3 regions of the Arthrobacter sp. TE12231 genome follow, and region 2 is predicted to be linked to each of the others. Evidence: predicted binding sites of a transcription regulator. Region 2 holds the regulator's gene; each other region holds the start of a gene.
The links. Region 2 encodes LexA, which represses DNA repair genes until DNA is damaged. Its sites were predicted from a motif close to TCGAACANNTGTTCGA; they were not measured.

Region 1 (7,859 bases), 120 kb from region 2:
GATGTTTATCCCCTTTCTTCCCAGCATTTGCAGGGAAACAAGATTGGTGGGTGAAAGTGGAGGGATTTTGCTTGGAGTACCTCAGGCGGCGTTGGAGATTAAGGCCACAGGCCTGGCTCCGGCCCGAAACAATTCCGGGGAGCCCGTTTTGCATCCCGGCCACAGGGAAATTGCCGCTTTAAATGGCGAAAGACCCGCCGAAGCGGGTCTTTCGCCGTCCGCCCGCAGACCGGTGGCGGAAAGTGGAGGGCTTACGCAGCCCTCACGGAGCAGTTCAGGATTCCCCCCGGTGCCGTTCGTCCCAGCGCTGTTCGAGATTGCTCATGAACGAACTCCTGGGTTTGCCCTGCTTACCGGCGCCCCTGCCCTTGCCAACACCCGTACTGCGCATCGTGGCGTAGTACACACCGGCGCCCATGACCACAAACCCCACTACGCCGACGAGGATGATTTGCGTCCAGACTCCCGTCAGCAACAACAGGACGCCCGCGAGAGTCGCGAGCACTCCGATGACGAGGTGACGGGTGGACCAAGAGCGGCCGGAGACTGATCCCATCGAACTGGCGAATTTGGGATCGTCCTCATTCAGCTGCTTCTCAAGTTGCTCAAGCAACTTCTGTTCGTGCTCCGAGAGCGGCATCACGACCTCCTCAAGTCTGCCAACGTCGGGACTTGACGTGGCCATTGCCCTAAACCCCTAACGCCCGGGATTCCGAAGTGGTTCCCGTTCACCGCCATTGGTGAAAGGGGCGACTCAAAAGTCCCGTGCCGGCCTCAGGCGGCGAGGTCGTCACCCCAACGATCGATCCAGTCGTCCTAAACCCTAGGTATTAATAAGGATAGATTGTTGCGGCCCGTTCTGAAAGACAGTCTTAAGGCCCTGTCTGCGCTCTCAAGGCCATGGGCGTTGGTGCCGCGACGGGCCGGATGGCTCATTCGGTCGAGCCCCCGGGATCAAGGAGCCGCGCGGGTAGAACCGACTTATTCCCGAATTTGCGGGTGACCGCGTCGAGGGCTTGTTCGGCGGCGCGCCAGTTGTCGTCGCGGCGGTCCAGGCTGAGCTGGAGGGGCGCGTGGGCGGCCTCTTCCAGCTGTTCCGCCCGGATGCCGATGAGCCGGACTGTCATGGGCCGCTCGCCTACCGATTGCAGGAGCTGCACCGCCACGGCGTAGAGCAGCTGGGCGCTGTCGATCGGGGTGTTCACGGTGCGGCTGCGGGTAATGGTGGAAAAATCCGCGTAGCGCAGCTTCAGGGCCACGGTGCGGGCGTGCATGCCGGCGCCACGGAGGCGTTCCGCCGTCCGGTGCGAAAGCCGCAGCAGTTCGCGGTGGAGCAGGACGTCGTCGGCGGTGTCCGTGACGAACGTCTCTTCAGCCCCGATGCTCTTTTCCAGCCGGACCGGTGTCACGGGCCGAGGATCGATGCCCCAGGAGAGCCGGTAAACGTGCTCCCCCGAGGCTCCCAGCAGTTTCCGCAGCGTGGGCAGGGGTGCCGCCGCGACGTCGGCCACGGTCCGGATACCCTTCCGGGCAAGGACCTCGACGGTCTTGCCGCCGACTCCCCAGAGCGCACTGACCGGAAGGCTGTGCAGGTACGGGACGGTGTCTTCGGGCCTGATCAGCAGCAGCCCGTCCGGTTTGCAGCGGGTGGACGCGATTTTGGCCACAAACTTGCTGGCGGCGATGCCCACCGAGGCCGTGATTCCCAATTCCCGGGACACACGGGCGCGGATCAGTTCGCCGATCTCCCGCGGCGGGCCGAGACGACGGATGGCTCCCCCGACGTCCAGGAACGCCTCGTCCACGCTGAGCGGCTCCACGAGGTCGGTGATGGAACCGAAGATGGCCATGATCTGGCCGGACACCTCGTAGTAGAGCTTGTGGCGGGGCTCGATGATGACCGCCGAGGGGCACATGCGTGCCGCAACCGCCATGGGCATCGCTGACCTGACGCCGAACGCCCGGGCTTCATAGGAGGCGGAGAGCACCACGGACCGGTCCGCCGGATAGCCGACAATCACGGGCTTTCCCTTCAGCCCGGGACGGCTGCGCAGCTCCACCGAGACGAAGAATGCGTCCATGTCAACGTGCAGGATGCTGGTGCGCCGGAGGTCGCGCAGTGATTCGTCGCTAAGACGCGCCTGGGGCTGCATATTGGCGTGCACAGTTGGCTGCACTCCGCCCCTTGCTCCCTGGTGTTTGTCTGCGTCCGGCCCCACGTCTTCAATCCTATGCCCGGGGACTGACTAAACTGGAGGCTGATTCCGCGTCGACACCAGGAGGAAAGTCCCTGTGAAGGTATTTGGACAGCGCAAACGTGCCACGGCGGCCATCGCGGCGGCGGGCACGTTACTGGCCTTGGCCGCATGCACGCCGGCCAGCACCGGGACTCCGGCGGCGTCGTCGACGTCAACGTCGAGCTCTGCGGCATCGCCGCAATCCTCCACTACGGCTCCGCCCAGCCCCTCCGCGGAGCCTGGCACCTCAGCCACCGTCGGCGCGCTGGTTCCCGGCTTCCCGCAGACGCTCCTGCCGCTCATGCCCGCAGCCAAGGTGGTGTCCAGCAGCTTCGACAAGACCACCGTGCCGGCCACCGTGGCACTCGTCGGAAGCATTACGGCGCCGGCCGCCGACGTCTTGGCCTTCTACACCAAGGGGCTGGAGGCGCAGGGCTTCAAGGCCGTTCCCGGTGAAACCGTGGGCACGCTGCCTTCCAAGGACTTCCTTCGCGGCGACAACGAGACCGTGAACATCTCCGTCATGGAAACCGGTGGCGTGTCCACGTTCACCATTGGCGCGAACGTCGCTGCCGAGTCCGTCAAGTGACCCTCGCCGAACAGCTGCGACTCGAGCAGACGGCCTTCGTGGCCGCCGTCGCCGGCAAGCTCACGGATTTCCTGACCAGCCGCCAGGCGGTCATGTCCTCGATCTCGCAGGACATCGATCCGCTCATGGGCTCGATCTCCAACCTGGTCACCGGCGGCAAGCGCCTCCGGGCCCTCATGTGTTATTGGGGTTGGCGCGGCGCCGGCGGGGAGGCCGGCGCGGCCGAGGTGGTGACGGCGGGCTCGGCCCTGGAATTGTTCCAGGCCGCGGCCCTGATCCACGATGACATCATTGACCGCTCCGATACCCGGCGTGGCGGCCCCAGCGTCCACCGCCGATTCAGCGAACTGCACGAGACCCAGGGCTGGGCGCTGGACAGTGAGCGGTTCGGCCATGCCGCCGCCATCCTGACCGGCGATCTCTGCCTGTCCTTCAGCGAGGAATCGTTCACGGAAATCGGACACCGCGCCGCGTCCGGTAGCCCCGCGCGGCTGATCTTCAACCTCATGCGCGCCGAAGTGATGGCCGGGCAGTATCTGGACATCCTCGAAGAGGTCGCCGGGCCGCGGCGGGACCGCGCCGGTGCGGTCAGCCGGGCCCAGTCCATCATTCGGTTCAAGTCGGCCAAGTACTCCACGGAGCACCCGCTCGCGCTGGGGGGCGCCCTTGCCGGTGCCGGCGACGAGCTGCTGCGCGGCTATTCCGCTTTTGCCCTGCCGCTCGGCGAAGCGTTCCAGTTGCGCGACGACGTCCTTGGCGTCTTCGGCGACCCTGTCACCACCGGCAAACCTGCCGGTGACGATCTGCGCGAGGGCAAGCGCACGGTCCTGGTCGCGTTCGCCCTGGACCAGGCCTCGCCGGCCGAATCAGAGTTCATCGATGCCAAGCTCGGCAACCCCGAGCTCAGCGATGCCGACATTGCGGAGATCCGGCGGATCATCGTGGACTGCGGTGCGCTCCAGGCCACGGAAGTACTCATTGAGGAGTTCGGGAAGGCGGCCTTTGCCGCCCTGGACCTCCTGCCGCTGGAGGAGCTGCCCAAGACGGCGCTCCGCAAGCTGGCGGAAGCCACGGTCAGCCGCGCCGCCTGACCCGGGCCCGGGAAGACGCGAAACGGGCCGTGCACAGCGACATGCGCTGTACACGGCCCGCAAACGCCAAAACACGACGTGTTAAATACGCGTTAATTACATGTTAAACAGGACTGGCAGTGATGAAGACGACCGGACCTCGTTGAGGATGCCGGTGCGATCACTTCATGACTGCCAGGGTGCTCCTACCAGGCCAGGGACTGTGCCCGGCGGCGGATTTCTGTCTTGCGGCCTTCACGGAGGGCATCGATCGGCCGGCCCCGCAGGGATTCGTCCGGAGTGAAGAGCCAGCTGATCAGTTCCTCGTCCGAGTATCCGGCGTCCGAGAGGACAACAATGGTGCCCTTCAGGCTCTCCACTGCGTGGCCGTCCTGGATGAAAGCCGCCGGTACGGACCGGATGCGCCGGTCGCCGATTCTCACGGCCGCCAGCGCACGCTCGTCCAGAAGTGCATGGACCTTGGTAATAGATACGTTCAGAAGCTGTGCGACATCGGGCAGGGGCAGCCATTCGCCCACGAGGCTTTCTACATTACTCACGGATAAAGATTGCCACGGCGGGGGGCCCGCCGCCTAGTCGGGGTCCGGGTAAATGCCAGCCCGTCATAGCCAACCGGCCACGCCGGGAATGCTGCTCCGCTCCACCCGAAGGCCCGCCGGGACTCTCCGGAACTCCGCCGGACTGCCCGGGCGCTCCCGCAGCACCAACAGGATCCGTATAAGGGACTGACAAGGGGCTCCCCTGGGTGTCCGACGCAACTGCGTGCGGAGGCCGACGTGCCGACACGGCGAAAATCGCTTTGCGGAATATCAAACAGTTCTTGTGCTAATTGCCAATTCATGAGACATTCACATAGATCACATTTGTAACAGAAATAACTTTTGTCACACTGGTAACACCAGTTGTACCGGCCTGACCGCAGCGTTGCCGCTGAGAAGAGGATCTTTCCAATGACAACCTCACGTGCGCCACAGCACCACCCGAGGCCCAGCCTGCCGCTGATCGCGGCGACGACGGCGGCGCTTCCCGCCGTCGTGCTTTCCTCCCTGGCGATCGCCCAGCCTGCGGCTGCCGAACCCCGTGCGCGTGCGGTCCCGGCAACCCTCGCGGCCGCCATGCGTGCACAGGCGAAAGCTGAGGTGGCCACGTCCCTCAAGGCGGCAGTGATTCCCGCCGCTTCCGTGCCGGTCACGCTGCCCAGCGCCCTGCGGCCGGCGCAGTCGGCGGTTCCCGCCCAGTACACGATCGCCCGCGGCGACACCATCAGCGCCGTTGCCGGCCGCTACGGCCTGGACACCTACGCCGTGCTCAAGCTGAACAATCTGCAGGCCAACACCATCATTTACCCCGGGCAGAAGATCAAGCTCACGGGGTCCACGGCAGCCACACCGACCGCTTCAAAGCCGGCCGCTTCCGCCTCAGTGACGTCGGCCCAGGCCAGCGTCTACGTCGTGAAGTCCGGCGACACCCTGAGCGCCATCGCCGCCCGCCACGGCGTTGGGCTGTCCGAGGTCTTCAAGTGGAACGGGCTCGGTATGGGCTCCGTCATCTATCCCGGCCAGAAGGTCAAGGTTGGCGGCGGTTCCAGCACGCAGGCGCCGTCCGCTCCCGCGGCACCGGCCCCGGCAGCCCCGTCGAAGCCCGCAACGGCGCCGGCCAGCTCCGGTTCCTACACCATCAAGTCCGGCGACACCCTCTCCGGCATCGCGGCTCGCAACGGCGTCCGGCTCTCCGACGTCCTGTCCGCCAACCGGCTGACGATGTCGAGCATTATCTACCCGGGCCAGAAGCTTGTCATCCCGGGCGCGTCCACCCTCTCCCCGGCCTCGACGACGCCTGCCGCGACCCAGCCTGCCGCAACGACGCCGCTCGTGCCCAGCACGTTCCTCGGGTTCACCTACCCGGCTGCGGTGGTCAGCTCGGCCAACCAGAACAAGGCGCTGCTCAACGCTTCCCCCGTCCCCACCCGCGAACAGATGAAGTCGATCGTGGCGGACACGGCACGGCGTATGGGCGTCGACGCCAGCCTGGCCCTCGCCTTTGCGTACCAGGAATCAGGCTTCAACCAGCGCGCAGTGTCCCCGGCCAACGCGATCGGCACCATGCAGGTCATCCCGTCCTCGGGCGAGTGGGCCTCGGAGCTGGTGGGCCGCAAGCTGAACCTGCTGGATCCGTACGACAACGCCACGGCAGGCGTTGCGATCATCCGTCAGCTGGTGCGCACCAGCTCTGATCTGGACAATGCGATCGCCGGTTACTACCAGGGCCAGTACTCGGTCAGCCAGAACGGCATGTACGAGGACACCAAGGCCTATGTCGCCGCCATCAACGCCAACCGGACGCTGTTCAGCTAAATACAGGGTTCCGCTAAATACAGGCTCCCGCACGGCGGACCTCTTCGCTACGGGCCCGGATCGCATGTTGGTCCGGGCCCGTTTCTGTCCACCGACTAGGATTGTATGGTGCAGGAATACGTGTCGGACGCTCTCGTCGGGAACCTGGTGGACAATCGCTACCGGGTTCAATCCAAGCTTGCCCGCGGCGGGATGTCCACCGTGTACCTCGCCACGGACCAGCGCCTCGAGCGCGATGTCGCCCTGAAGGTGCTCCATCCCCACCTGGCCGACGATCCGCAGTTCCTGGATCGGCTGGGACGCGAAGCCAAAGCCGCAGCCCGGCTCTCCCATCCCCACGTGGTGGGCGTCCTGGACCAGGGCGAAGACGGCCCCCTTGCCTACCTCGTCATGGAGTACATCAAGGGCCACACCCTGCGGGACGTCCTCAACGAGAAGGGCGCCCTCTCACCGCGGCTGGCCCTGGCGCTGATCGACCCTGTGGTCGAGGGGCTGGGCGCGGCGCACGCCGCCGGCATGATCCACCGCGACATCAAGCCGGAAAACGTCCTGATCGCCGACGACGGGCGGATCAAGCTCGGCGACTTCGGCCTGGCACGCGCCATTTCGACGTCCACCAGCACCGGCGCCTTGATCGGGACTGTCGCCTACCTCTCCCCCGAGCTCGTGCTGGGCAAGCAGGCGGACGCCCGCAGCGATATCTACTCCGTCGGGATCATGCTCTACGAAATGGTCACCGGCCGGCAGCCGTTCGACGGCGAGGTGCCCATCCAGGTCGCCTACCAGCACGTCAATTCCACCGTGGAGGCACCGTCCGTTCAGGTGCCGGGGCTGGCCGCAGAGATCGACGAACTCGTCCAGTGGTGCACGGACCGGGACCCGGACAAGCGCCCCGTCGACGGGAACGCGCTGTTGTCCGAACTCCGGCACATCAGGACCAACCTCAGCGACGCCGAACTCGACCTCCAACCGCCGGCGGCCGTCCACCGCCCGCTGCCGGCCGTCGCCGCCCCGCCGAGCCGCCCGCCAGCCGGTGCCGTACCGGCGTCGGCCGTGCAGGACACTGCCTACGTGAGGCCCCCCAACGACATGCCCACCGAGGTGTACGGCGGCCTCCAGCAGCCCACGGAGATGATCTCCCGCGGCGGCAACCCGACCACCGTGATGACGAACGGACCGAGGCGTCCCGCCTACGGGCCGTTGTCCACCCCGGAAGACGGGGCTTATCAGGGCGCCGCAGGGTACGACGAACCCGGCGACGTCGGCACCGCCACCAGCAAGCGCGCCCAGCGCAAACTGGACCGGGACGAGGAAAAGGCGCGCCAGCGCGCCGCGGCCACGCCCACCAAGACCCTGCATGAGGGAAACCGACGACGCCGCGGGCTGGTCTGGATTGTCCTCCTTGTGGTCGCGGCGCTCCTCGCCGCCGTCGCTGGCTGGTTCTTCGGCATGGGCCCCGGCTCGCCCGGAACGATTCCCCCGGTGGCCAACAAAACTGTGGCGGAGGCCCAGGACCTGCTCCGCACGGCCGGGTTCCAATCCACCGTCAAGGACGTGTTCGATGACAACGTCTCGCCGGGCCTGGTGG
Region 2 (7,859 bases):
TAACCGCCGCCCCTGCCGCCGGCGATACCGCATCCCTCAGCGGTCTGAAGTTTTCCAAAGGCCACGGAACAGGCAACGACTTTGTCCTGATCGCCGACCCCAACGGCGCACTGTCGCTCAGCCCCGAGCAGGTCGCGGCGCTCTGCGACCGGCACCGCGGCATCGGCGGCGACGGCCTGATCCGTGCGGTGCCCTCGCGGCTCCTGCCCGAGGGGCAGGAATTGCTGACCGCCCACCCCGACGCCGAGTGGTTCATGGACTACCGCAATGGCGACGGCTCACTGTCTGAGATGTGCGGCAACGGCGTCCGCGTCTTTGTGCACTTCCTCATCGCCGAAGGCCTCGTGAACCTGCCGGCCGGCGAATCCCTCGTCATCGGCACCCGGGGCGGCGTGAAGACGATCGTCCGCACCGCTGCCGGCTACGCCGTCGACATGGGGCCCTGGGCGTTCATTTTCCCGGGCGAGGCGACCGCGCGGGCCATGGATTCGCTCGTCAGCGCCGAGGGGCTGGAGGTGGCCAGGCCCGCACTGTCGGTCAGCATGGGCAACCCGCACACAGTGGTGGCCCTGGCCGAAATGGCCGAACTTGAGGCCACGCAGCTGTTCACCGCGCCCAAGGTGGATCCGACGCCGCCGCACGGCACCAATGTTGAATTCGTGGTGCCCTCCGAACCACTCGTCCACGACGGCACGGGCACCATCACCATGCGGGTCCACGAGCGGGGGGTGGGGGAAACCCAGTCATGCGGCACCGGTGCCTGCGCCGCCGCCGTCGCCATCCGCCACTGGGCCGGGCAGGGCGCGCCGGACGCGTGGAACGTTCACGTTCCCGGCGGAGCGGTCGGTGTGAAATTCTTCGTCGGCCCGGAGGGACACGAACACGTCGAGCTCAGCGGCCCGGCCGTGATCGTGGCTACCGGGACGCTTTCCTGACCCGAAGGATCCGGAACGACTTCGACGTGCTCTCACGGGTCACGGTGAAGCTGGAATCGAGCTCCGCCGCGAGCCAACGTTGCAGCGAATCCGAGCCGAGATTCTTCTGGACCACGAGCCACGCCGATCCGCCCGGCGCCAGCCGCGGAATCCACAGGCGCAGGAGCGCGTGAAGTTCGTCCTTGCCGATCCGGATAGGCGGGTTGGACCAGATGGTGTCAAAACGCAGTTCGGGGTCCACCGCCTCCGGCGTGCTGGCGGTGACGTTGGTGAGTCCCAGCAGTGCGGCGTTTTCGTTGGTCAGGGTCACGCAGCGCTCGTTCACGTCCACCGCGTAGACGCGGGAGTGCGGTGCCCGCAGGGCCATGGTCAGGGCAATCGGGCCCCAGCCGCAGCCGATATCAAGCAGGTTCCCCTGCGGAGCCGGAGCCGGGACATCGGCCAGCAGCACGGCCGTTCCCTTGTCGATCCCGTCCGGGCTGAAGATCCCCGAGGACGTCTGCAGCCGGCGCGTCTCACCGGCAAGGTCCACGGTGAGCGGCTTGCGGGTGAAGGGCCCGGCGGGCTGGGCGCTGAAATAGTGTGCAGACTCCATAATGGGCCAGATTAGTTGGCGGTCCACCCGAATGGGAAACCGGACGGGACGCGGAACGGCGTCCGGGCCCGGGTACGCAACGGAACGGCCGCGGTGCCAGGAAGGAGCGGCCGCCAAGCCTTGGAACGGGGCGTGAACGGTCCCGGCGGCCCGCCCCGAACGGCGCACCCCGGGGAGCTGACCGCGTGAACCGGGCGAGCTTCGGCGTCTGCTAGGCTTAAAAGCATGATCTTGATCTCCAAGTAGCCGGCACGGGTCTCATCCCGTCCCCACAGCGACGCAGGTAGACGCCTTCCGCTCAGTGCTCCATCGCCACGTCGAGTTATCTCGCCGGCAGGTGCACGAAACACTTGGAATCCAGCCGCTTTTCTCGACAACGCCTTGACGGCGGCCCTTCTTTCCTTGATACCGTGCCTGGCCCGCTTCCGGGCCGGCCCGGCGGACGGCGATTACCTCACTGCGTTCCCCGCAGCCGGGCGCCTCGGGCGCCTCTCCCACCGAGCCGCTCTCTTCACCTAGCTGTTCTCTTTACCTAGCCCTTCTCTTTACCCAGCCAGCGCTCCGCCCGGAGCCGGCCCTGCCCCGGCACCGTTGCCGCGGGCATTCCAGGAGGCCTGCATGACCCCTCGCCGTCAGCCCAGCGCGAATACCGCTCCACAGAGCACCAATCGGCACTATTCTGAAATAGCCGAACCCCTAAAGGAGACCATGACCAGCCAGCCCAACACCGGACCCGATTCAGCCGCCCAGGACATGAGCCCTGAGGAGATCCAGGCTGTTATCGACCGGATCCTCTCCAAGGACGCCCCTGCCCCGAACGCGGGCCGCGGCACCGGAGCCCACGACGCAGCCGGCACGAGTGCCGGCGGCCAGAAGGCGGTGTTCGGCACGGCACAGGCCATCTCGCGCCTGGACGACGTGTACACCAACTTCGACGGCGACCAGCAGGACCTCGAGGAACGCCACGCCCTGCGCCGCAAGGCGGGCCTGTCCACCGAACTCGAGGACGTCACCGAGGTCGAATACCGTCAGCTGCGCCTCGAACGCGTCGTCCTGGCCGGTCTCTGGAGCGAAGGTACCCTCGCCGACGCCGAGAACTCCCTGCGTGAACTTGCGGCCCTCGCTGAGACGGCCGGCTCCGAGGTCCTGGACGGGCTCGTCCAGCGCCGGGCCAAGCCCGACCCCGGAACCTTCCTCGGCTCCGGCAAGGCGCAGGAACTCAAAGCCATCGTGATGTCCACGGGCGCCGACACCGTAGTGGTCGACGCCGAGCTCGCCCCGTCCCAGCGGCGCGGCCTGGAGGACATCGTCAAGGTCAAAGTCATCGACCGCACCGCGCTCATCCTGGACATCTTCGCGCAGCACGCCAAGAGCCGGGAAGGCAAGGCACAGGTGGAACTGGCCCAGCTCGAATACCTGCTCCCGCGCCTGCGCGGCTGGGGCGAGTCGATGTCCCGCCAGGCCGGTGGCCAGGTGGGCGGCGCCGGCGCCGGCATGGGTTCCCGTGGTCCCGGTGAAACCAAGATCGAACTGGACCGCCGCCGGATCCGCACCCGCATGGCCAAGCTGCGGCGCGAAATCGCCGCCATGAAGCCCGCCCGGGAAACCAAGCGCGCCAACCGCCGTCGTAATGCCGTGCCGTCAGTAGCGATCGCCGGCTACACCAACGCCGGGAAGTCCTCGCTCCTGAACCGCCTGACCGACGCCGGGGTGCTGGTGGAGAACGCCCTGTTCGCCACGCTGGACCCCACCGTGCGCAAGGCAGAAACCGCCGACGGCCTCGGCTACACGCTGGCGGACACCGTGGGATTCGTCCGCTCGCTGCCCACCCAGCTCGTGGAAGCATTCCGCTCCACCCTGGAAGAGGTGGCCGACTCGGACCTCATCCTGCACGTCGTCGACGTCTCGCACCCGGACCCCGAGGGCCAGATCGCCGCAGTCCGGGCAGTCTTCAGCGAAGTCGACGCCCGCAAGGTTCCGGAAATCATCGTCCTGAACAAGGCCGACGCCGCCGACCCGTTTGTGGTCGAACGGCTCAAGCAGCGCGAACCGCGCCACGTGGTGGTCTCGGCACGCACAGGTGAAGGCATCCCGGAACTGCTCAAGGCCATCAGTGACGGCATTCCGCGCCCCGGCGTGAAGCTTGAACTGTTGATCCCGTACAACCGCGGAGATCTGCTCAACAAGCTCCACGAGACCGACGCTGAGATCCTCAGCCTCGAGCACGAGGAAACCGGCACCCGGGCCGTGGTGATGGTGCGCGAAGGACTCGCCGCTGAACTGGATCCCTTCATCAGCAATGACTGAGGCTGCGGTGACCAAAGCCAAGGCCGGATCCCCGGACGCCGGGGCCGCTGACGCGGAACCGGCCGATGGCGGGACGGGCGAGGACGCAGCGGGCGGCAACACGGCCGGCGGGACCGGCGAGGAGTTCGTGATTGAGCTGCTCGACCGTGCCGTGTCCGGCATGGGTGGCCAGAGCCGCGACGGCCAGCACGAAATGGCCCGGCAGGTGGCGCGCGCGATCGACAGCGGCGACCACCTGCTGGTCCAGGCCGGCACGGGCACCGGCAAGTCTCTGGCGTACCTGATTCCGCTGATCGCCCACTCGCTGACCAGCAACAAGCCCACCCTGGTCTCCACCGCGACCCTGGCACTGCAGACCCAGATTGTCGGCCGCGACCTGCCCCGGCTGCTCAAGACGATCACCCCGGCCCTGGAGCGGCCCGTCAAGGTTGCCTTGGTGAAGGGCCGGTCCAACTATGTGTGCCGGCACAAGATCGAGGGCGGCTTCCCGTCCGAGGAACCGTCTGAGGGACAACTGTTCTCCCTCGGCGAGGACACGTCCGTGCCGCACTTTGCCGCCGCGCTGGGCGGGCCGTCCTCCCAGCTCGGCAAGGAAGTCGTGCGCCTGCGCGAATGGGCGGAGGAGACGGTCACGGGAGACCGGGACGAACTCATGCCCGGTGTCACGGACCGGGCCTGGCGGCAGGTCTCCGTCACGTCCATGGAGTGTCTCGGCGCGCAAAAGTGCCCGCTCGCGGCCGAATGCTTCAGTGAACTGGCCCGGCAGAACGCCGCCGATGCCGACGTCGTGGTCACCAACCATGCCATGCTCGCCGTCAGCGCGTTCGAAGGCCTGGCGGTCCTGCCTGAGTACGACGTCGTGGTGGTGGACGAGGCCCACGAACTGCAGGACCGCGTCACAGGCGCAGTCTCCGGCCAGCTCTCCGTCGCGATGGTCCACGCCGCTGCCTCCGGGGCCCGGAAGCACACCGGCATCACCGTGGACGCCCTGAACAATGCCGCCTCCCACCTGGAACTCGCCATCGACGGTGTCCCCAGCGGGTTGATGCCCAACGGCCTGAACACCGAGCAGCTGGACTGCATCGACCAGTTGCGCGACGCCTGCCGCGCCGCGCTCTCCGATTCCAAGGGGGACAGCTCCACGACGGCCGACGGCGGTCGCCAGCTCGCCCGGTCCCGCCTCATGGTCATCCTGGAACTCTGCGAACGACTCCTGGCCGCGCGGGAAAACCGCGAAGTCGTGTGGTTCTCCCGCAATAGCAGCTTCGACCCGGCGCAGGGCTACTCCCAGCCGGACGAGACCGCGCCGGCCTTGATCAATGTGGCTCCGTTGAGCGTCGCGGGGCGGTTGCGTGAAGGACTGTTCGCGGACCACACCGTCATCCTGACATCCGCCACGCTCGCCATCGGGGCGGCGTTCGAGCCGGCCGCCGGAGGCCTCGGCCTGGTCGGCAGCGGCGCCCCGAGCTGGACCGGCGTCGACGTCGGGTCCCCGTTCGACTATCCGAAGCAGGGCATCCTCTATGTCGCCCAGCACCTGCCCAAGCCCGGCCGCGGCACGTCCCCGGAGGCCCTGGACGAACTCGAGAAACTGATCCGTGCCTCCGGCGGGGGCGCCCTGTGCTTGTTTTCCTCCCGGCGGGCGGCGGAGGAGGCCGCCGAGGCGATGCGGCCACGGCTGGGCCTCAGCATCCTGTGTCAGGGGGAGTCGAGCATAACGGCGCTCGTGCGGCAGTTTGCCGACGAGCCGGACACATGTTTGTTCGGCACGATGTCCCTGTGGCAGGGTGTCGACGTTCCCGGGGTGTCCTGCCGCCTGGTGGTCATTGACAGGATTCCGTTCCCGCGGCCGGACGACCCGCTCATGACAGCACGTTCGCGTGCGGTGGCACAGGCCGGCGGCAACGGCTTCATGTCCGTCTCGGCCACGCACGCCGCAATCCGCCTGGCGCAGGGCGCCGGCCGGCTGATCCGCTCGACCTCGGACAAGGGTGTGGTGGCGGTGCTGGATTCGAGGCTGTCCACGGAGCGCTACGGCGGGTTCCTCCGCGCCGCGCTTCCGCCGTTCTGGCCCACCACGGATCCTTCGATCGCCGTGGCCGCCTTGAAGCGCCTGGCGAAGGACTCCGGAAAGGACTAAAAAGCAGGGGCCGGAGCCGTGGCTCCGGCCCCTGGAAGCCGTTCCGGGGGTGGCTACCCCGGGAGGCCTGCCACGGGGTGGCTAGAGGGAGCGGAGCACCGAGACGACCTTGCCCATGATCACGGCGTGGTCGCCGAGGATGGGCTCGTACTGGGTGTTTTGCGGCAGCAGCCAGGTGTGGCCGTCGCGCTGGCGGAACGTCTTGACCGTTGCTTCATCATCGAGCAGCGCGGCCACGATGTCGCCGTTCACGGCGTCGCCCTGGCGGCGGACAACCACCCAGTCGCCGTCGCAGATGGCGGCATCGATCATCGAGTCGCCGGCCACCTTGAGCATAAAGAGTTCGCCGTGGCCCACCAGCTGGCGCGGCAGGGGCATGACGTCCTCCACCACCTGGTCGGCGAGGATCGGTCCGCCGGCCGCGATGCGTCCGACGAACGGCACCATTGCCGTGTCGGTGGCGCTGGCGAGTTCCGTCACGGAGAGGCCACCTACGGCCCGGAGGCCGCTGGACTTCTCGACGCCCGAAATGGCCCTCGTACCCTCGTCCAGGGTCAGCGGCATGAGCACTTCCATGGCCCTTGGACGCTTTGGGTCGCGACGCAGGTACCCGAGCTTTTCCAGTTGGGACAGCTGATGGGTCACGCTCGACAGGCTGGCGAGTCCGACGGTGTCGCCGATTTCGCGCATGGACGGCGGGTAGCCGTTGTCACTGACGGAGCGCTGGATCGTTTCCAGGATTTTCTTCTGCCGAACGGTCAGGCTCTTGGGGGCCCGTGCAGGCTGGGCGCTCCGTGAACTGGCCCGGCCGCCGGTGGCTTGTGCTGCCATGTTCGCCAACGCCTTTCCGTTCCACCCGGCCGCCGTGGCTGCTGTCACCGGGAACTTCCGGCCTGAAATGTCAGACCCTCCTGATCAACTACCGATGAACGAGTTCACAAGCTGTTGTTCTTTCCCTCAAAAGTAGGCCAGCGGCAGAGCTTTTTCAAACATTTGTTCTAGCGAGTCTCGACATCGTTCGTTACTAAGTGCTAAAACAGAACTAGCAAAGTTCGAATATGTGTTCGATTCAAGGATTTGCGAGTCGAGTGCATTCTTCGGTTCTATGTTCGAAGGTTCGGCCGGTTGGCGGCGAGTATGTGGAGAACGCCGGCGGCACCGTATGGTCCAGGAGGGCTCAGTTCATGTCAGCAGCAAGCGCGTTTCACAGCACTTTTGATCACAGCATCACGGACCGCGGGGTCACCCGGCGGCCGAAGCAGGCGCCGCTGCGGCTCACCCGGCGCGGACGGTTCGTCTTCTTCGGGATCCCGCTGATCCTGCTGGCAGCGCTCATCTTGTCGTTCAGCGGATTCCTCAACGCTCCGGCCAAGGCGGCGGATTCCGCGGACCAGCTCAATGTGACGCCCACTGTTTCCGTGACGGTCCAGCCGGGGGAGTCCCTCTGGGCCATTGCGGGGACCGTCGCGCCGGAACGCGATCCCCGGGACGTCGTGGCCGATATCGTGCAACTGAACAACCTTGACGCTGCGCGTGTAATGCCGGGCCAGCAGCTGTTCGTTCCGTCCAAGTAGGTACCGCCGGCGCCCGTCCCGGGCGTCACAGTTTCAGCGCCCGTCCCGCTTCCACTTAAACTGGTCACGTGACTGACCAGCTTGAGCGCCTCAACCGACTGCCCCTCCGAACCAATCTGCGCGGCCTGCGACCGTATGGCGCACCCCAGCTGGACGTCCCCATTCTGCTCAACGTCAACGAGAACACCCATGGTGTCCCGGCCGACGTCCGCGCCGCTATCACTGAGGCTGTCAGCGCCGCCGCAGTCGGGCTGAACCGGTATCCGGACCGGGAGTTCACCGAATTGCGGGAAGCCCTGGCCGAGTAC
Region 3 (7,859 bases), 980 kb from region 2:
TTCTAGTCACAGCGTCTTCGGGTCACAGTGTCACAGTGCCGCCGTCGTCGACCTCCCAGCCGGGATTGAAGGCGACCTCCCAGCGGTAGCCGTCGGGATCGGCAAAGTACCCGGTGTAGCCGCCCCAGGACTGGGTCTTCGGCGCCGCGACGATCGTGGCTCCCGCGGACTCGGCCTCCGCCATCACCCAGTCAACTTCCGCCGCGCTGCCCAGGTTGTGGCTCAGCGTGATGCAGGGAATGCCGGCTGGCGGATCGGTGGCCGCTTCGGCCTGCATCTGACCCGCGTCCCAGAGCGAGAGGATGAGGCCGTGATTGGCCTGGATAAAGAGGACCTCGCCCCGGACTTCCCGGCGGACGGGCCAGCCCAGGCCATCCACATAGAAACTGCGGGAGGCGTCAACACTGTGGACACCCAGTGAAATTAAATCGACTCGTGGCTGCATCTTTGGATACTGTCATGAACATGTCCACAAATCACGGATACGACAAAGATGCCCAGGCCGACAAGGCACAGCTCGCAGCTGTGCGGGTGGCAGTGGATGAGGTGGATGAGCAGATCGTGGCGCTGATCGGCCGCCGGGAGCGGCTGATCCGGATCGCCGGGACCCTGAAGGCGGACAGCGCGGAGGTTCGGGCGCCGGGCCGCGTGGAGCGCGTGATCGAACACGTCAAGGCCGTCGCGGAGCAGAAAGACATCGATCCCGACATCGTCGAGAAGACCTACCGCGCCATGGTGGAGGCCTTCACCGCGCTCGAACTCGAAGTTTACAAAGCCGGCAGCTGAGGCTTCTGCTTCTTGTCGCGCCAGCGCGCCTAGAGGGCCTCTTCCACGGGCACGTTGGACTGGTAGTCCCGGCCGTCGGCGTCGCTGAACGCCGTCATGAGGTGACCCTTCGGCAGCCCCAGCACCGTGGTGAGCGGGAAATGGCCGGTAATGGTGTTGCCCGAGTGCTCGACGCCCTTGAGGTCGAAATTTTCTTCGGTGCCGTCATGGCTGAAGCAGTAGAAGGATACGGCCTCGCCGTTCATGAACTCGATCCCCATTCTTCGCTGATGGGAATGGTCCGGGGTTGCCGCCACGAGCCCCACTACATAGGCGCCCTGGCCGGGGATATTGCCGTCTATATCAAAAGTCGCCACCAAGGTTGAATCCTTGGCGGCGATGCTTACGTGCTTCAGGAGTGCGTTGTGGGAGCTCATGGCTCAATCCTGCTACCTGCACCTGCGTCCGTCCACCCCTGATCTGTCGGTGGTCTGCGGAGTAGCTCGTTCGCGGCGTGGGGATCGGCGGTGCCGTCCCCGGTCCCATTGACGTGGTCGCGTACGGCTGCCTTCCTGCGGCGTCCCGCGGCCACGATGAATAGCACGATGAATAGGGCGACGGCGATAGCTGCGGCGCCGGCGATGCCAGCCGGAGTGTTCCAGGGGCTTGCCGCCCCGTCGGCGGCTCGGGTCCCGGTCGAAGCCTGCGTCTCTTGGGGCTGGGGGCTGCCGGAGGCCGGTGCGTAGCGGGACACGGAGCCGTTGTTGGCGCCGTTGCCCGGGCTCGCCACGATGATGGTCCCGTCCGGGGCTACCGCGAGGTGGCCGGGGTTGTTCTCCGTTGGGATGGAGGGGCCCGTTGCTGTGGCGCCCGGCGTTATTACGGACAGGGCGGGGCTTAGGGCGCTGGCCACGTAGAGCGTCCCGTCTTGCCCGACGGCTGCCTCCGTGGGTCCGCCCGGGACGTAGATGGTGTAGGCCACGGTGTCGGCGCCTGGTGTGATGACAGCGACGTGATTGGAACTGATGTTGGTGACATAGATTGTCCCGTCCGGTCCGGCGGCGATCCCGTGGGGGTTCTCTGTCTTTCCGGGGGTGGAGCTGACTTGGATGGTCCGTGAGACGGTGTTCGCCCCGGGCGGGATCACCGAGACCGTCCCGCCCTCTTGGTTCGTCACGAACGCGGTGCCGTCCTTCGTCACTGCCACTTCCACCGGGCCGGCGCCGACCGTGACGGTGCGGTCCACCGTCGATGCCCTGGGCGCGATGATCGATACGGTGCGTTCGGCAGGGTTCGGAACGAAGACCGTGCCGTCGGGTCCGGCGGCGATCAGGTGGTTCCCGCGCGACACCGGAATGCTCCGGGCGACAGCCGCCGCTCCGGTAGGGATGACGCCCACCACGTCCTGACCCGTGGCGCTGTCTCGTTGGGCCACGTACAGGGTGCCGTCCGGGGCCAGCGCGATCCCGGAGACATTGTTGCCCGTGCTGATGGTGCGGGCGGGTTGGGGCGCTCCCGGCGGTATCACCCGGATGCCGCCGCCCGCGCCGTAATTTCCCACGTACGCAGTGCCGTCAGGACCAACTACCACCCCGACCGGTGTTCCGCCGACGTCGAGAACCTCCGCGGGGGCCGCCGCGGCCGGTGCCGCTCCCAGAAAAAGGACTGCTCCCACCGCGGCAGCAGTCCTCAGGCTTTGATGCTTCACTTTTTCTACCCCCATAGATGTGCCGTGCACCGCGGCGCTGCAATGCCGGTTCAAGAAGCCTACTCCGCGGTACCAGTGAGCTCTGGCCGACCCAGTCCACTGTGCCATCATGCATCCGGTGCAATGCCGCAAGGAATGGGTTTTGTCGCCACTCCGACGTAGACTGGCTTTATTCGAAGATATGTTCGAATATCGTGAATGCAGTGGCGTGAATGCAGTGGCGTGAATGCAGTGGCGTGAATGCAGTGGCGTGAAAGCGGGGACTGGGCCGGCTCCAGCCCGGACTGGGTCGGGAGGCAACGTGGGCATGTTCAGCGAGTCCGTGGATGTCGCCTGCACGCCCTCCGGGCAGCCCCTGCGGCTCGACTGGGCGGGCCGGCGCTACACGGTCTGCGCGGAACCGGTCCGCTGGTATGAACGCCGCCAGTGGTGGACGGAGGAAAGCCGGGCACCCCTCGGGAGCGGTCCGGGCCTGGTGGACCACGAGATCTGGCGGGTCCAGGTGCGTGCCGACGGGGAGGACGCGGCGGAGCCCACCCTCACCCTTGACCTGAGCCGGCACGTCAGCAGCGGCCGGTGGCGGCTCGTGCGAATCCACGACGCCCTGCAGCCCCACCGGAAGCCCGAAACAGCATGAGCTTCACCCATCTGCACGTCTCCACCGCCTTCAGCGCACACTACGGCGTCTCATGGCCGGAGGAACTGGCCGCGGCCGCAGCCGCCGACGGCGCCACCGCGCTGGCCTGCACCGACCGTGACGGGCTCTACGGAACCGTCAAGCACCTGAAGGCGTGCATGGCCGCCGGGCTGGATGCGATCGTCGGGGTGGACCTCGCGGTCTTTGACGACGACGGCGACCTCCGCACCCAGCTCGGGGGACGCGTCGTCGTGCTGGCGCACGGACACAACAACGGCGCCGGTTACCGGGCGCTGTGCCGGCTGATCTCCGACGCCCATGCCCGTACCACGGGCAAGGCGCAGGGAGCGGTTCCGGTGGCCGTCACCCGGGCCGAACTGGCCTCCCGCACCCTGGACCCGGAAACCCTGCAGCCAGTCCTGACGGTGCTGATCGGTCCGGACTCCGACGTCGGCCGTGCCATGGGCGGCCGGCGGTACCTGCGGCCCCGCACCCTGTTCAAACGCTGGCTGGACGCCATGCCCCCCGGGACGCTGGCGGCGGAGGTCGTTTCCCAGCTCAGCCCGCCCGGGGAACCGCTGAGCACCGCCCACGCGGTGCGCATGCTCAAACTCGCCGCGGAACACGGGGTGCCCGCCGTGCTGAGCAACGCCGTGCGGTATGTCGCCGAGGACGGCGCGGCCACCGCCGACGTGCTGGACTCCGCCCGGACGCTCAAATCCCTGCCCGAGCTCTCCGCCGCCCCGCTGCTGCAGCCCAACGGGCAGGGCTGGCTCAAATCGGCGGCCCGGATGCTCGAACTGGCCAAGGAGATCATCCACGCCGCCGGGTACGGCACGGCGGACCTCAAACGGCTCCTCGCCCAGACCGAGGCGCTTGCGGACCGCTGCCGCATGGACCCCGTGGCCGACATGGGTTGGAAGCAGCCCGTGGTCCCGGAAGCGTCCGTGATCGGGATCGCCGGCGACGCGCTCGCAGAGCTGACCCTGCGCTGTGAGGCCGGCATCGGCCGCCGCTTCCCGGGAATCTCCGGGCAGCGGGAACAGCAGATGCGGACCCGGCTGAAACACGAGCTCCGGATCATCGACTCACTGGGCTTCGCCTCCTACTTCCTGACCGTCGCCGAAGTCTCACGGATGATCCTGGCCATGGGCGTCCGGGCGGCCGCCCGCGGTTCGGGCGCCTCCAGCCTGGTCAACTACCTGATCGACATCAGCCAGGTGAACCCGCTCCAGCACGACCTCATCTTTGAACGCTTCCTCTCCCGTGACCGCGCCACGCTGCCCGACATCGACATCGACGTCGAAAGCGCCGAACGGCACAACGTCTACCGGAAGATCTTTGAGCGCTTCGGAGCCGAACGCGTCACGCTGATGAGCATGCAAAACGGCTACCGCGCTCGCGGTGCCGTGCGGGACGCCGGCCTGGCTCTGGGCATGGACGACGGCGAGGTCGGGGAAATCGCCAAGCAGCTGTGGCGGTTCTCGGCCCGGCACTTCCGCGAAGCCCTCGTGGAGAAACCCGAACTGAAGGAATTCGCCGACCGGGTGGAGCAGCGCGGCTTCAGCGAAAACCAGCAGCTGGACCTGCTGGTGGACCTCACGGAACGGCTGGACCGGCTGCCCCGCCACATCTCCATGCACCCGTGCGGCGTCATCCTCGGCGACGCCACCCTGCTGGACCGCACCCCCGTGCAGCCCAGCGGCCTGGGCCTGCCCATGAGCCAGTTCGACAAGCACGACATGGACCCCATGGGCATGCTCAAACTCGATGTCCTGGGCGTCCGGATGCAGAGCGCCATGGCCTTCGCCGTCCGGGAGGTTATCCGGCTCCACCCCTCCAAGGCCGAGGTAGTGGCCGCCGGCGCACATCAGGCCGGTCCGGACGGGACGGGCCCGGATTACATTGCCGAGGACGGGCACATCGACCTCAACGCGGTCCCGCTCGATGACGAACCGACCTTTGAACTGATCCGCAGCACCCACACCCTGGGCTGTTTCCAGATCGAATCCCCGGGCCAGCGCGAACTGATCGGCAAGATGGCACCCCGGGAATTCAACGATCTCATCATTGACATCTCGCTGTTCCGCCCCGGCCCGATGAAATCCGACATGGTCCGGCCCTTCCTGGAGCACCGGCACGGGTTCGCCCCCGAGGTCTACCCGCACCCCGACCTCAAGCCGGTCCTCAAGGAGACCCACGGGGTCACCGTCTTCCACGAACAAATCCTCAAAACCTTCGACGTCATGACCGGATGCGGGCTGGCGCGCGCCGACGAATTCCGCCGGGCGCTGGGCAACGACGTCCTGGAGGCCAAGGTGGAGGAGTTCTTCCGGAAGGAGGCGCGGGCCCGGAACTACAGCCCGGAGGTGGTGGACAAGGTCTGGGGCACGCTGAAGGCCTTTGGCAGCTTCGGGTTCTGCAAGGCCCACGGAGCCGCCTTCGCCGTGCCCACCTACCAGTCGGCCTGGCTCAAGGCGCACCACCCGGAGGCCTTCCTGGCCGGGCTCTGGGAGCACGACCCCGGCATGTACCCCAAACGCCTGCTCGTGGCCGAGGCGCGCCGGCTGGGCATCCCCATCCTTCCCCTCGACATCAACCGGAGCCAGGCCGAGTACCGGGTGGAACGGGTGGAATCCGGGCCGGACCGGGGCAAGCTGGGCATCCGGCTGAGCCTGAACGGCATCTTCGGGCTCTCCGCCGCCGAGCTGAAGCGGATTGTGGCCGGCCAGCCCTACGATTCCCTGGCGGACCTGCGCGCCCGGTCGCGGCTGAGCAGGCCGAGTATCCAGCGCCTGGCCCAGCTGGGCGCCTTCGACACCCTGCACCGGGCGTCCGGGGGAGCGGCGAACCGCGCGGATCTGGTCCAGCACCTGCAAAAGCTCCAGGCCCGCCCGCACCGGAAGGGCGTGGAGGTCATTGAGGGCCAGCTGGCGTTGCCGCTGGGTGACGTGGAGCTGAAGAACCTCAAGGCGGTGCTGCCCGCGCCCAGCATGGTGGACAACGTGCGGGCGGAACTGGACCTCATGGCCGTGGATGTCAGCGAGCACCTCATGACCAGCCACCGTCCGCTGTTGGGCCGGCTCGGCGTCACCACCGCGGACAAGTTGCTGGGACTGCGCAACGGCACGGAGGTGCTGGTCGCCGGGGTGCGGGTGGCCACCCAGACCCCGCCCATGCGCGGCGGCCGCCGGGTGGTGTTCATCAGCGTCGACGACGGCACGGGCTGCGTGGATTCGGTCTTCTTCCACGAGGCGCAGGAACAGTCCGGGTCCTTGCTGTTCGGGACCCGTTTGCTGCTGATCCGAGGCACCACCCGCCGGACCGGGCCACGGGGGATCAGCATCAGCGCCTCCATGGCCTGGGACCTCAGCCGCCCCGAAACCCTGCCGTTTCCGGTAGCGGCGCCGGGCGCCCCCGCCTATCCCGGGCCGGAGCTGCCCGTTCCCCTGCCCGGCCCCCTGGACGGGATCAGCAGGAACCTCGCCATTACCGGGCTGGGCGGCTGACCGGCCAGCGGCGCCGCCGCAATAGCGCTGCGCCTGCGGCGCCGCCGCACCCGTGGCGCGTTGGTTGGCCTCTGGAGAAACCGATAGCATGGACGAGGCTGGCTGTGGTCCCCGTACGCCACAAGCTACGAAGCCTTAACTTTGAATAGGAGACACCCGTGTCAGATGCCCAGCAGATCACCCTTCTCGTCGACGGCGAAGAGACCAAGGTGACTACCGGGACCACCGGCGCGGAACTCTTCTTTGAGCGCCGCGATGTTGTTGTGGCCCGCGTCAACGGCGAGTTGAAGGACCTGGACCAGCCCCTTCCCGAGCACGCCACGGTCGAGGCCATCACCATTGATTCCCCGGACGGGCTCAACGTCCTGCGCCACTCCACGGCCCACGTCATGGCCCAGGCCGTGCAGCAGCTGCGCCCCGACGCGAAGCTCGGCATCGGCCCCTACATCACTGACGGCTTCTACTTCGACTTCGACGTCGCGGAACCGTTCACCCCGGAGGACCTGAAGGCCCTGGAAAAGATGATGCAGAAGATCATCAACCAGAACCAGAAGTTCGTGCGCCGCGTCGTCACCGAGGACGAGGCCCGCGAGGCGATGAAGGACGAGCCCTACAAGCTTGAGCTCCTGGGCAAGAAGAACGACGCCGCCGACGCCGGCGAGGGCGTCAACGTCGAGGTGGGCGCCGGCGACCTCACCATCTACGACAACGTGGACCGCAAGAGCGGCGACAGCATCTGGTGCGATCTGTGCCGCGGCCCGCACCTGCCGAACACCAAGCTGATCTCCAACGCCTTCGCCCTGACCCGGTCCTCGGCCGCCTACTGGCTGGGCAACCAGAACAACCAGCAGCTGCAGCGCATCTACGGCACCGCCTGGCCCACCAAGGATGCGCTCAAGGCCTACCAGGAGCGCATCGCCGAGGCCGAGCGCCGCGACCACCGCAAACTCGGCGCGGAACTGGACCTGTTCTCCTTCCCGGACGAGCTCGGCTCCGGCCTGCCGGTCTTCCACCCCAAGGGCGGCATCATCCGCAAGGCCATGGAGGACTACTCCCGGCAGCGCCACGTCGACGCCGGCTACGAGTTCGTCTACACCCCCCACATCACCAAGGGCCACCTGTACGAGGTCTCCGGCCACCTGGACTGGTACCGCGAAGGCATGTTCCCGGCCATGCACATCGACGCGGAACTGAACGAGGACGGCACGGTCCGCAAGCCGGGCCAGGACTACTACCTCAA

Region 1: a site for LexA is predicted at 4,727-4,742, ahead of ACVWYS_RS11725 (LysM peptidoglycan-binding domain-containing protein). Genes of this name have one in related genera too.
Region 3: a site for LexA is predicted at 2,647-2,662, ahead of ACVWYS_RS07905 (DUF6504 family protein). Genes of this name have one in related genera too.

The regions. Positions count from the first base shown of each region.
Region 1 is NZ_JBSSFS010000001.1:2,588,717-2,596,575, forward strand. Features, by position in the region: gene ACVWYS_RS11700 (DUF3040 domain-containing protein) at 275-640, opposite strand; gene dinB (DNA polymerase IV) at 933-2,153, opposite strand; gene ACVWYS_RS11710 (hypothetical protein) at 2,293-2,826, shown strand; gene ACVWYS_RS11715 (polyprenyl synthetase family protein) at 2,823-3,917, shown strand; gene ACVWYS_RS11720 (Rv2175c family DNA-binding protein) at 4,103-4,456, opposite strand; gene ACVWYS_RS11725 (LysM peptidoglycan-binding domain-containing protein) at 4,868-6,271, shown strand; gene ACVWYS_RS11730 (protein kinase domain-containing protein) at 6,377-7,859, shown strand, end outside.
Region 2 is NZ_JBSSFS010000001.1:2,713,716-2,721,574, reverse strand. Features, by position in the region: gene dapF (diaminopimelate epimerase) at 1-935, shown strand, start outside; gene ACVWYS_RS12270 (class I SAM-dependent methyltransferase) at 916-1,530, opposite strand; gene hflX (GTPase HflX) at 2,239-3,837, shown strand; gene ACVWYS_RS12260 (ATP-dependent DNA helicase) at 3,830-5,977, shown strand; gene lexA (transcriptional repressor LexA) at 6,059-6,808, opposite strand; gene ACVWYS_RS12250 (LysM peptidoglycan-binding domain-containing protein) at 7,162-7,551, shown strand; gene ACVWYS_RS12245 (histidinol-phosphate transaminase) at 7,620-7,859, shown strand, end outside.
Region 3 is NZ_JBSSFS010000001.1:1,732,812-1,740,670, forward strand. Features, by position in the region: gene ACVWYS_RS07880 (SOS response-associated peptidase) at 1-6, shown strand, start outside; gene ACVWYS_RS07885 (VOC family protein) at 23-445, opposite strand; gene ACVWYS_RS07890 (chorismate mutase) at 460-786, shown strand; gene ACVWYS_RS07895 (hypothetical protein) at 816-1,202, opposite strand; gene ACVWYS_RS07900 (Vgb family protein) at 1,199-2,473, opposite strand; gene ACVWYS_RS07905 (DUF6504 family protein) at 2,775-3,110, shown strand; gene ACVWYS_RS07910 (DNA polymerase III subunit alpha) at 3,107-6,619, shown strand; gene thrS (threonine--tRNA ligase) at 6,778-7,859, shown strand, end outside.